2 regions of the Hydrogenoanaerobacterium sp. genome follow, and region 1 is predicted to be linked to the other one. Evidence: a T-box and tRNA genes for the amino acid it is inferred to sense, from the RefSeq annotation. Region 1 holds a T-box; the other holds one or more tRNA genes.
The links. The T-box of region 1 lies ahead of tyrS (tyrosine--tRNA ligase). A T-box ahead of a tRNA ligase gene usually reads a tRNA of that ligase, here a tRNA-Tyr.

Region 1 (6,623 bases):
ACCGAATTGGGGCAACCATGCTCCAGCACCTTATCCACGATAAAGGCAAACAGCACCTGTGCATTGCTTTTGACAATTTCATTGGCAGCATATTTTTTACAGCAGTGTGCCGCAAGAATATCATCTGTTGTAAAAAGTAATTCGGAAAGACGCTTGCCGAGTGTATATGCTTTTTCAATGTTGCCGTTTTGTTTTTGCTCATTAAATTCCATTGCGGCAAGTTCGCCATCATCGAGTGCTTTTTCATTGACAACTCCTGCAATTTTAATATCACTATCCTCAAACAGTTTATTTTGATCGTTCAACACTGCAAACCCCTTCCTCTATTTAAACTTATTTTTGCTTGATTGCTTCCAGCGCACAGGCAAGCTGATCGGGACAGGATGTTGCTTTCATTCCACAGCAAATTCCTTTGAGCAGCACAATCACTTCATCGACGGGTCTGCCCTGAACGAGAGCTGAAACTCCTTTTGCATTGCCTGCACATCCACCTAAAAATTCCACTGATTTAATTATATTATCTTCCACATCCAGCTTAATGAGCTGACTGCACACTCCCTTTGGTCTGTATGTACTAATCATCAATAACTACCTTTCTATATCCTTTATATTCTCGCAATGCCTTCTTTCACTGCCTGTTCCGCCACGGCCTGTGCAACACCGGCTGCTGTTTTGGGGTCGAGCGGATCGGGTAAAATAAATTCTGCATTCAGCTTATCATCGGGTACCATAGCGGCAATGGCATATGCCGCAGCAACCTTCATACCCTCGGTAATGTCGCGCGCACGAACCTGTAATGCACCTTTGAATATTCCAGGGAACGCAAGCACATTGTTGATCTGATTGGGAAAATCGGAACGGCCGGTACCCACTACCGCCGCCCCGCCGCGTTTTGCCTCGTCCGGCATAATTTCAGGGGTGGGGTTTGCCAAGGCAAACACAATGCCGTTATTCATAGATGCAACCATATCGGCCGTAAGTAAACCGCCTCGCGACACACCAATGAAAACATCGGCATTGGCAACGATATCCTTTAAGGCACCCTGTTCCCCATTTTGATTAGTAATTTGTGACATTTCATTTTGTGCGGCATTTAGCCATGGGGCACCATTAAAGATGGCACCCTCTTTATCGCACATAACTACCTCGCCAAGATTTAATTGAATGAGCAGCTTTGCAATTGCAATACCGGCAGCACCTGCACCGTTTACAACAATTTTAATCTTCCCTATTTTTTTGCCTGTTACTTTAACCGCATTGATTAAAGCCGCTGCAACTACGATTGCGGTGCCGTGCTGATCATCGTGAAAAACGGGAATGTCACAGCGTTTCTTGAGTTTAGCCTCAACCTCAAAACAGCGGGGAGCAGCAATGTCCTCCAAATTGATGCCGCCAAAGCTTTTTGAAATGTTGGCAATTGTTTCTACAATTGTATCTACATCCTTGCTGTCTACGCAAATTGGGAATGCGTCAACGTCGGCAAATGCCTTAAATAATGCACATTTCCCCTCCATTACTGGCATTGCTGCAGAAGGGCCGATATCACCTAGGCCAAGCACCGCAGAACCATCCGTGATAACAGCCACAAGATTGTTTTTTCGGGTTAGTTCATATGCTTTTGTTTCATCCTGCGCAATTACAAGGCATGGCTCTGCTACGCCCGGGGTATATGCAAGAGAGAGATCCTCGCGCGAACGAATTGGCGCGCGGGAAATTACCTCAATTTTTCCGTTCCATTCATAATGCTTTTGCAGTGCTGCTTTTTTTACGTCCATGCTTAATTCCATCGCTCCTATTTATTTGCAGACCGATTGCCTAAACGCTCTGCTTTTTTTGCTTAAATATTTGGTTCAGGGTTTCATGCGGCGTTACACAGGTTGCAAGCGGGCTGTAGCTCTTCGTATAAAAGCCGTGAAAATCGGTTCCTCCAAACTTGAGTACACCGTATCGGTCAGCCAACTGTTCGAGCTTTTTCGTGTCTTCCTCGGTGTTTCTGGGATGATACACCTCGATACCGTCAAGTATTTCTTTTTCAAGCAGCTCATTGAGCAACTCTAAAGAATCGTATTCATGCGGATGTGCAAGCACGGCGATACCGCCTGCAAGGTGGATGAGATCCAAAACCTCATAGGTATCCGGATATTCGACATCAACACAAATTAAGCCTTTTTCGCTGTCGAACAACTGGGTAAACACGTCGCCGAAAATACGGTCGGTGTAACCGAGATCCATAAGTGCATTCATAATATGCTGCTTATAAATAGATTTGCTGCCTGCATAATAGCGTGCTACAAAATCAGCAGTGATGGGATAAAACCGTGAAACACGCTTTATCATTTCAAGCCCGGCTTTGGTGCGCCCATCCAAAATCTTGTTACACAAACCCTCTAACCGGTCGGGCTTTTGGGGCAGGTAGCACAGAATATGCACCTTACGCCCCCGCTGGTTATCGATGCAGGAAAACTCTACACCCGGTATCACATTAATGCCGTAGCGTTTGCCTAAAACCACTGCACGTGTAATCCCTGCCATGGTGTCATGATCGGTGATGGAAACAAAATCCAGCCCTGCACGTTTTGCAAAGTAGATAACATCCTCCAGCCCCATAGAACCATCGGACAACTTTGTGTGGCAATGTAAATCGCCTATCATGGTACTACACCCCTATTCTGTTTGACTTCTGACACAGGGCCGTTCTTGCGCCTTGGGCTGCAACGCGCAATTTTTCCCTTCCATTATACAACGTCTTAATATCTATATGCAACTAAAAATGTAGGAAGAACCTATGCAGGCAGGTTGTACGCAAACTTTGGCGTACCTCTTCCAACCAAATAAAATGTCCTTAAAAAGACGAAAACAGAACAAAAAGGGACGGAAAAATTTCCGTCCCTTTGCATTATAGCGTCACTTTATGAAACACTTTTTTGCCTTTTTTAATGATTTTATGGTTTGCATCAAACTCAGATACAGGAAATGTTATCATTGGATCGGAAACTTTTACATCATCAATCGAAATACCACCCTGCTGTACCAAGCGGCGCGCCTCTGCTTTGGAGGGGGCAAGACCGGTTTTCACAAGGAGATCCAGCATATTGATGCTGCCATCGGTAAAATCGTCTGTAGAAAGCTGTGTGGTGGGCATGTTCTCACTGTGTGCACCGGTACCGAATACAGCCCGAGCTGCTTCCAGTGCTTTGTCTGCATCTTCTTTGCTGTGAACCATCTTTGTCAGCTCGTAAGCAAGCAGTTCTTTTGCTTTGTTCAGTTCACTGCCCTGCCAGCTCTCCATTGCCTCAATTTCTTCAATGGGTACAAAAGTGAGCAGCTTTAAGCAGTTGATAACATCACCGTCATCGACATTTCTCCAGTATTGGAAGAAGTCGTACGGGGTGGTTTTTTCGGGGTTGAGCCAGATTGCACCGTTCTCGGTTTTACCCATTTTTTTGCCTTCTTTGGTGGTGAGCAAGGTAAAGGTCATACCGCACACCTCTGCCTGCTCTTTACGGCGAACAAGGTCAACACCGCCGAGAATATTGCTCCACTGGTCGTCTCCGCCAAGCTCCATACGGCAATTATGGGTTCTGTACAGGTGCAGAAAGTCGTAGCTTTGCATGATCATGTAGTTAAACTCAATAAATGACAGACCCACTGCAAGGCGGGATTTAAAGCATTCTGCGGTAAGCATTTTGTTCACCGAGAAGCAAGCACCCACATCGCGCAGCATTTCAAGGTATTTTAGCTCACACAGCCAGTCGCCGTTTTGCTCCACAATGGCATTGTCCATATCCACAAACTTAGACATCTGCTGCACAAAGCAATCTGCATTGTAGTCGATCTGTTCTTTGGTAAGCATGGGGCGCATATCGGTTTTGCCGGTAGGGTCGCCAACCATGGTAGTACCGGTACCCAAAAGCAGAATGGGCGTATGCCCGGCACGCTGCATATGCTGAATAACGATCAGCTGCAAAAAATGCCCCACATGCAGGCTGTCTGCCGTTGCATCAAAACCGATGTAAAAGGTTGTTTTTTCATTCTCCAGCATATCTTTAATTTTGTCTTCATGTGTCATTTGCGCAATTAGGCCACGGCGTTTTAGTTCTTCGAATACGGTCATTGATCTTTCTCCTTTAAATTTGTATATTGCTGCGGATATAAAGAAAAGCCCTCTATCCGCATACTGCAGATAGAGGGCGTCGTAAACGCTGTACCACCTCTAATTCGTTATGACCTCACGACCATAACCTCATCAGGTACTATCATACCTTAACGCTGTAACGGGCGCCCCCGACAAAAACTACTGCTCATTCGCCTTTGCAGCTCCGAGATGTATTCACCGCACCGCTCATGCTTTTTTGCACCAACCAAAAGCTCTCTGTAATGAACCTGCACGGCTACTCGTTCTCTTCATAGCCATTACTGGGACTATATCACATTAAAAAATATTTGTCAAGCCTGTTTTTCCGCCAGCCTGAGCATTTCTTCAGCATTTTTCAGTACCGTATCGGTGATATCGGCGCCGCCTATGATACGGGCTATTTCATGGATGCGCTCTGCTTTATCGAGCGAATGAACTTCGGTATATGTTCGGGCATTGCGTATGTTTTTTTCAATCAGCAGGTGATTGTCCGCATAGGATGCGACCTGAGCAAGATGAGTAACGCAGATAATTTGACGCCCCTTAGATACCTGCGCCAGCTTTTGCCCGATTTTCTGCGCAGCCCGCCCGCTTACGCCGGTGTCAATTTCATCAAAAATAAGCGTACCAACTTGATCTTTGTCTGCAATTACATTTTTAAGGCTAAGCATAATGCGTGAAAGCTCGCCGCCCGAGGCAATTTTAGAAAGCGGCTTTGGCGGCTCACCGGGGTTGGTAGAAATCATAAATTCCATATTGTCGATGCCATCTGCCGACAATGCACCAATCTCATTCTTTACCTCAAGGCGAACAAACGGCATATCCAAAAACTTCAGCTCTTCTCCTACAGCATCGGTAAACAGTATTGCTGCCTGTTGCCTACGCTCAGAAAGTTCCTCCGCCATTTTTTGCGCATTGTAGGTCACCTGTGCAAGCTGGGCGTTCAGTTTCTGCTGAAGCTCCTCAGAGTGGTTGATAGAGGAAAGCTCCTCGGTGGATTTTTCGAGATAACTGAGGATTTCCTCAACAGAAGAGCCATATTTGTGTTTCAGTTTATAAATAGTATCCAGACGCAGCTCAATGCGGTCGATATCTCCCTCATCAAAATCAAGGTCGGTGGTGTAGTTTCGAATATCCGAAGCATATTCACGCAGCTCATAGTAAATCTCGTCTACGCGTGCCGCCATCTCCTCAAGGTTGGTAAAATACCGGCCAGCCATAGCAATCGCGTCTTTTGCGGTACCCAGCATGGCAACAAGCCCTTCGCTTTCATCATCGCCATTGAGTGCGGCATCTGCCTGTGTAATGCTTTCAACTATTTTAGCAGAGTTTCCAATCCTCTTTTTTTGTACGATAAGCTCTTCTTCTTCACCAGGTTTGAGGTCTGCGTCGGAAATTTCATCAATTTGATAAGTTAGCAGGTCGATGCGATATGCTTTTTCCGCTTCATCAACATTCAGTTTTTCGAGTTGCTTTCTGATATCCTGCAGTTGTGCGTATTGCTGCCTGTAAGATGCGAGAAGATTTTCGGTATCGGCAAAGCTATCGATAAATTTGATGTGCTTGTCCGGCGCCATCAACGCCTGGTTGTCGTGCTGGCCATGAATGTTGATGAGTGTTTGCGCTACCTCCCGCAGAATAGAAACGGTGGCGGGCCTTCCGCCGATTTTACAGGTGTTTTTACCCTCGGCAGAAAACTCGCGCGAAAGCAAAAGCGAACCGTCTTCTTCTGGCTCATAGCCAAATTCGGCAAGCGCATCGACAGTGTCCTGCGATAAGCGATCGAACAGTGCGGTTACAATTGCCTTATCTGCACCGGTACGGATAAGGTCACGCGAGGTTCGAAAGCCCAAAACAGCGCTGATAGCATCGATTAGAATCGATTTACCGGCGCCTGTTTCACCCGTAAAGATATTGAACCCCGGCTGAAATTCAATCGAGGTCTTTTCAATTACGGCAATATTTTGAATGTAAAGTTGTGTCAGCATGATGTCACCTACCTTGCAATATAGGTCTGCAACTCTTGTACTAATTTTTGAGCGTCGGTAGTTTCACGGGTGAGAATGAAAAAAGTATCATCACCCGAAAGTGTACCAACAATATTATCCAGCTTAAGCAGGTCAAGTGCCGCACAAGCGGCATTTGCCATACCGGGGTGGCATTTTACCACAACAGTGTGCCCTGCATAATCCACCGAGATAACCGTCTCGGTAAAAATGGCGCGAAACCGTGTGGAAACATTGGCTGTTTTTTCAGGCGTGACAAAGGTATAGCGGTAGCGCCCATCGGAAGACAGTGTTTTAATCAACCGTAAATCCTTGATATCGCGAGAAACCGTTGCCTGCGTCACATGGTAGCCTTCCTTTTTCAAAAGGCGCAGAAGTTCATCCTGGGTATCAATAACATTATCGAGTATCAATTCCAGTATCTTTTCATGTCTCTTCGATTTCATTCTTCTGCCCTCTTCCCAGTATTTTCAAGTTTAGTA
Region 2 (6,623 bases), on a different contig from region 1:
AGAATTTCCGGCAGATCAGACGAAATCATAATAATGGCAACTCCATTGTCGCTCAGCCTGTTCATGAGTTCATAAACCTCATATTTTGCAGCCACATCAATGCCTCGAGTGGGTTCATCAAAAATAAGCACTTTAATGTCGTTGCACAGCCATTTGGCTAAAACAATTTTTTGCTGATTGCCCCCTGAAAGATTGGTTACTTTTTGACGCATGCTTGGGGTTTTAATGCGCAAACTCTCAATATATTCCAGCGCGTTTTTCTCTGCTTCGGTTGTATTTACAAAGCCGTTTTTGCACAGATTGGGGATATGTGCCAAATTGATATTGCGTTCCACCGTCATATTCAGCGCCAAGCCATCTTTCTTGCGGTCTTCTGTGATATATCCAATTCCGTTTTTAATGGCTGCGGTTATGGAGTTGATTGTAACGGCCTTACCCTCAATAAAAATCTCTTTGCTTAATGTTTTATCAGCACCAAAAATAGCCTTTGCAAGTTCGGTACGCCCTGCGCCCATAAGCCCGGCAATACCCACAATTTCACCGGCACGCACCTTAATGTTTTCTACATTCACCTTGCTGCTTACAATGTTTCTGGCTTCAAACAGCACTTCGCCTATTTCACGTTGATAAATAGGGAACTTCGCACTCAGTTCACGCCCCACCATCATCTGCACCAAACGGTCAATTGTTACATCTGCATAATTTTCAGTGCCTATGTACTGGCCGTCGCGTATAACCGAGACACGGTCTGTAATTCGAGAAAGCTCTTCAAGCCGGTGAGAAATATAAATCATTCCCACGCCTTTTTTCTTTAGCTTATGGATAATTGCAAACAATCTCTCTATTTCCGAATCAGTAAGCGCAGCTGTCGGCTCATCTAAAACGAGAATTTTTGAGTTAAAAGAAATAGCCTTTGCAATCTCTACCATTTGCTGCTCCGCTACGCTGAGTGTACGAATACGTGCTTTGGGATTGATGGAAAGCCCGAGTTCGTTTAAAATCTCTTGTGTTTGTTCAATCAGTTTTTTGTCGTTTACAAACGCACCTTTTTTGGGTTGCCGATCCAGCCAAATGTTATCCGCTACGGTCAAATGAGAGCAAAGATTAAACTCCTGGAAAATAATACTAATACCCAGTTGCTGAGCTTTTTTGGTATTTTCAATCGTTACTTTTTCTCCATTGATGTAGATTTCGCCCTCATCTGCCTGATAAACACCTGAAAGCACTTTCATTAATGTGGATTTACCAGCGCCATTTTCACCGCACAACGCGTGAACTTCGCCGGGATATAAAGTCAGACTGACATCGCTTAAAGCCTTAACACCCGGAAAAACCTTTGAGATGTTGCACATCTTAAGCAGTTCTGACATCACGCTCACCCCTTTTGCTGTTTTGCGAAACGTTTCGCTCTATGGATATATCATAGCAAAGTCTCAGGGCGATAAGAATATAAAAAATTACTGTAATGAGGTAAAATACGATTTTTACTTCGACATTTTTTTATGATTTGTTTCAAAATATATCTCCCTGCAAAGGGAATTACGCAGCTTTTGAAAAGCAAGCAGATTGCAGACTGCCAAGAAAACCGCTTAGAATTTCATCTGAAACAACCTAAAAATGCAAACCCCCATAGCACTTTATTTGTGCTATGGGGGTTTTTCTATTGTACAATCGTACAATAAAGTAATTTGATCTATTTTTAATAGAATGGAAAAATTAGCTGCTGCACCTCTTCCGAAAACATGTTTTCCTTATCAACCACACAAACGGCTGTATCAATATTTCTTTCTACCCGTTCATTTTTAAGTATCTTGTAAGTAGCCTGTACGCTAAAATATCCCATCAGGTAAGGGTTCTGCAAAACAGCAACCTTTAAAATATTCTCTTCCATATACTCGGCTTGTTCTACAGTGCAGTCGATTGCCGCCAAAAAAACATCTTCGCGCCCAAGTTCTGCAAGTGCACGGGCAGCACCGGTTGCTGCTTGTGCGTTCAACCCTGCAATTACAGTCATGTCAGGGTAGTTTTTTATCATTTCAAGCGTAAGCTCCTTGGCTAAATCGATATCAGAGTCACAATAAACAGTGTTAACAATGCTCATATCGGTATTTTGCGTTATATAATCGGTAAAACCTGCATAGCGCTCTTTTGATGGCGAGGAGTTTTTTACAAAACTTACCACCCCAATTTTAGCGTCACTCGTTTTTACCCGCTCTGCCACTTCGGCAGCCAGAACGGCACCTGCTTTGATATTATCGGTGGATACAAATGATTTCCATCGGTCGCTGTCCACAGCGGAATCCAGCATGATTACGGGTATACCCGCATCGACGACGCTTTCCATTGGTTCTGCCATCATAGCATAATCTGCGGCGGCCAAAATTATAGCGTCTGGCTTACGTGTTACGCTTTGCTCAATAATACGAACTTGATTGCGGTAATTCTTCTCCTCATCAGGGCCAAGAAACCGCAAATTAATGTTGTATTTTGCCCCAGCTGCTTTCGCCCCGTCATAGACACTGTCCCAAAAGTCGGAGTTGGTTGATTTTACAATCAGGTCAACCTGATACTCTTTCTTTACAGTGCTGCAGGAAGCAAGGGTAAACACTATCAGCATTGCCCAAAGTATAGCCAAAATTCGCCTTATCATTTTGTTCCCCCCCTTACGCCTCAACCAACGGCAGCAGAATACTCACTTCTGTCCCTTCGTCCGGCTCACTTTTGAATTGTAGGCCATAGTCGCTTCCATACATAAGCTGAATACGCTGATGCACATTTTTAATACCAACTCGTGATTTAGATGAGCAGCCTATATCCAAAACATGTTCCAGTTTTTCGGGTTTGATGCCAAAGCCGTTATCGCGTACAGTGTAAACCAATTTGTCATTCTTAATCTCAGCGCGGATATCAATGATACCCGGGTGAGGCAGGTTGCCGACTCCATGAATAACGGCATTTTCAATAATTGGTTGAAGCATAATTTTTAGGGTTTTGTAACTTTTTACCTTGTCGTCAGCCATAATGGTATAAGAGAACTGGTCATCATAGCGCATTTTCTGTATTACCAGATAATTTTCCGCATGGCTTAGTTCATCCCCAACGGAGATGGTGTGGCTGCCCCCACTAAGCGAAAGCCTAAAAAATTGTGCCAAAGCGGTAATCATCTTTACCACGCTCTGTTGGTCTCCGCTTTCTGCCATCCACACGATAGAGTCTAGGGTGTTGTACAGAAAGTGCGGATTAATCTGGGCATGCAACGTATTCATCTCGCTTTTGCGCAGCTGTTTTTGTTCCTGTATCACCTGCTCCATCAGTTGCTTAATCTTATAAACCATCTGGTTAAAGGACGTGGATAACTCATTAACTTCGTAAACACTGCGTACGGTAGAAAAAGCACTCAGTTCCCCCGCTTCCACACGTCCCATCAGGTGCATCAAACGAAGCAGAGGGTTGCTGATTAAGAACGATACAAATACCGACAGCGCAATAATTACAATTGCAGCACACACAACAACTAACGTGATAAAATTACGCAGTTCGCCATCAAAGGTAAGCAACCCGTTCATGGAGCAAACGCCTGCAATTTTCCAATCTGTGTTTTTTAGTTTTTTTACAGTTACAAGCATCCTTTCACCATCGTCTTGCGGAACGACGGAGTTACCCTCGGTAAGGTTATAGGCAATTGGTATTGAGCTGTCTGAAATGCCTGCGTAAATCATTTGCTGTCTGGGATGATAAATTAACTTATCGTTCGCCCCTACAATATAAAGATAGCCGTTCTCACCTAGCTCTTTGGAACAAAGCTCCTTAATATTGTTAAAGTTCATATCAACCAACATAACGCCCCGATGTTTGCCTCGTTCGTCTTCCCATTCAATGCCCTTGCTCAGAGAAATAACCCAACGATACTCCCCCCCATAAAGCCGCTGCACATGGGGCTCGGTTAGTGTGTATATTCGGCTGCCCGGTGCTATACTGCGAAACCAAGTCTGCTTTTTTACATCTACATGCTCTTTTAACGGGCGCTGGTCTGTTTTCATAACAAGTTGTCCCTGCTCATCAAATACAGCGATTGTATCAATATCATCACGCAACACAAAATGGTAATTTTGAAATACGCTGTTCACATTGTTGTCACTGAGCAGCTTGGATATTGTGTCGGATACGGAAATCATCTCCGCAATGTAGCTATCAATGCTGGTTGCCACATTGTCTACAAGTTGTGTGTTGTTTTGCTGTAGGGTACGGTCTATCGATTCATCAAACCGACGGTTCATTACATATACAATCAACAGCATTGCAATTACCGCTATCACAGTTGTGGTCGCCGCAATTAAAATAAACAGGCTGTTCCATTTTAAGCGGGGCAGCAGAAAGCTGGTTTTCTGCTGCCATTTCTTCCAAAGCCTCTTCATATGCTTTGCTACCTCCATTCTCAACAACTTTAGTATATGAAAATCAGAGAGCGTTGTCCATACAAAACACGCTTATGTATAGGTAAAATTGGTGCAAATTGCTTTCTTGAGCAGAAAAACACACCTATTCGTATTTAATTGCAACTAAAGTAAGGCAGCAACAGTAATATCCTTCTTACCGTCGGTATGGTTTAGCGCATTTAACGACCAACTAAACAAGACCACCGGAGCTATCAAATTCCGGTGGTCCGTTTTAAGTGTATCTATGCGTATTTTCTTGCGGCATTTGGAGGGATGGGCGTTCCTGTTCTATTGAATTGATTATCGTCCAAAGCTCATTATGTTCAACTCTGCTGGATAAACCACTATTTTTTAAACAAGCGCTTAATCGTACGATATATACCATAAAAAAAACCGATAACAAGTAACCAGTTACTAGACCATAATAAATGTCGCTAAGCCTTTCCATTCAATAACCACATTCTTTCCGAGCTGATAAAGTAAATATTATCTGAATCGTGTATGGAAGTCAAGCATCTCATAAATTAGTTATTTTATTTAAATGACGCTGTTAACGTCATATTTTTTACATCTCCTATAAGCCAACCATTCATGCTACCAGTAAAATGAGTTCCTTTAAAACAGTATTCTGCTCTAGCTGGTTATGCTTTGTAACAACACAAAAAAGCCTATGAAACCATAGACTTTTTATGCTGGTGGGAGAGGATGGATTCGAACCATCGAAGCGATTCGCAACAGATTTACAGTCTGCCCCCTTTGGCCACTCGGGAACTCTCCCTTATTCAGTTGTATAAGATGCGAAAAAAATGGAGCTGGTGGACGGATTCGAACCCCCGACCTGCTGATTACAAATCAGCTGCTCTACCAGCTGAGCTACACCAGCGTATTTTCGACGCTCTAACATATTATCACGTTTAATTGCATTTGTCAACACATTTTTACCGTTAAATAAAAAGAGCAAACCATCTAAAAAATCAAAAGGGGGTCTTTTCGTCTGCTTCATTCCAATCCAGGTTCTCGCCCTGCCGCAGCAAGTCAATAACCTTTAGGATGAAGTTATGGTCGAGGCGACAGGACTCGAACCTGCGGCATCTTGGTCCCAAACCAAGCACTCTACCAAACTGAGCTACGCCTCGTCGTTGCACCGGGGAATTAGGTTGTACCTGCCCGCGTCAATAATTTCTGTTGCTATCATAGCAGATGAATTTGCGCAATCGACACAAGCGACTTAATTTAACAGTGCAGAGAACATTATATTATAGTTTTTACCTTCTGTCAACTAAAATAAAAACTATTTTTTTAAAAGCGCTTATACAAAAGGGGTTTTTGCTTGACTTATAGCAGCAACACATTTAAAATAGAACGGTAAGACAGATTTATAAAGTACAACCCATAATCTGTGAATATTGTGCCGTGAAACGGCAGAACGGAGGAACCCCCGATGCTGAAGAATTCAGAAAAAACTATGGATAAAATCGTTGCCCTTTGTAAGGGTCGAGGTTTTGTATATTCCGGTTCCGAAATCTACGGCGGACTTTCCAACACATGGGATTACGGCCCGCTCGGTGTTGAGTTTAAAAATAACGTAAAAAAAGCATGGTGGAAGAAATTTGTACAGGAAAGCCCCTACAACGTGGGTCTGGATTGTGCTATTTTAATGAACCCGCAGGTATGGGTGGCATCCGGCCATGTAGGCGGTTTCTCTGACCCTTTGATGGATTGTAAGGATTGCAAAACACGCCACCGCGCAGACAAGCTGATCGAGGACCAGACCGGCGTTTCACCCGAGGGCTGGGATTTCGAGAGGATGAAACAATTTGTTATCGACAATGCTGTGAAATGCCCCGATTGCGGCAGCCAGAACTTTACCGACATCCGCAAATTTAACCTGATGTTCAAAACCTTCCAAGGCATCACCGAAGAGAGCAAAAATGAAATCTATCTCCGCCCCGAAACTGCGCAGGGTATTTTTGTAAACTTCAACAACGTGCAGCGCACCACCCGTCGCAAGCTTCCGTTTGGTGTTGCACAAATCGGTAAAAGCTTCCGCAACGAAATTACCCCCGGTAACTTTGTGTTCAGAACTCGTGAATTTGAGCAGATGGAGCTGGAGTTCTTCTGCAAACCCGATACCGACCTCGACTGGTTCTACTACTGGAAGGACTATTGCCACAACTGGCTGCTGAG

Region 2: it encodes a tRNA-Tyr, which carries the amino acid that the T-box ahead of tyrS (tyrosine--tRNA ligase) is inferred to sense. The anticodon was not compared.

What each region holds. Positions count from the first base shown of each region.
Region 1 is NZ_DALZQO010000004.1:55,894-62,516, forward strand. Features, by position in the region: gene RTV33_RS04110 (hypothetical protein) at 1-305, opposite strand, end outside; gene RTV33_RS04115 (TIGR03905 family TSCPD domain-containing protein) at 334-582, opposite strand; gene RTV33_RS04120 (NADP-dependent malic enzyme) at 606-1,775, opposite strand; gene RTV33_RS04125 (PHP domain-containing protein) at 1,816-2,652, opposite strand; gene tyrS (tyrosine--tRNA ligase) at 2,897-4,114, opposite strand; T-box leader at 4,184-4,417, opposite strand; gene recN (DNA repair protein RecN) at 4,447-6,123, opposite strand; gene argR (arginine repressor) at 6,132-6,587, opposite strand; gene RTV33_RS04145 (NAD(+)/NADH kinase) at 6,568-6,623, opposite strand, start outside.
Region 2 is NZ_DALZQO010000017.1:48,657-55,279, forward strand. Features, by position in the region: gene RTV33_RS10840 (ATP-binding cassette domain-containing protein) at 1-1,370, opposite strand, end outside; gene RTV33_RS10845 (substrate-binding domain-containing protein) at 1,700-2,650, opposite strand; gene RTV33_RS10850 (sensor histidine kinase) at 2,664-4,415, opposite strand; tRNA gene RTV33_RS10855 (tRNA-Tyr) at 5,130-5,214, opposite strand; tRNA gene RTV33_RS10860 (tRNA-Thr) at 5,244-5,319, opposite strand; tRNA gene RTV33_RS10865 (tRNA-Pro) at 5,496-5,572, opposite strand; gene RTV33_RS10870 (glycine--tRNA ligase) at 5,878-6,623, shown strand, end outside.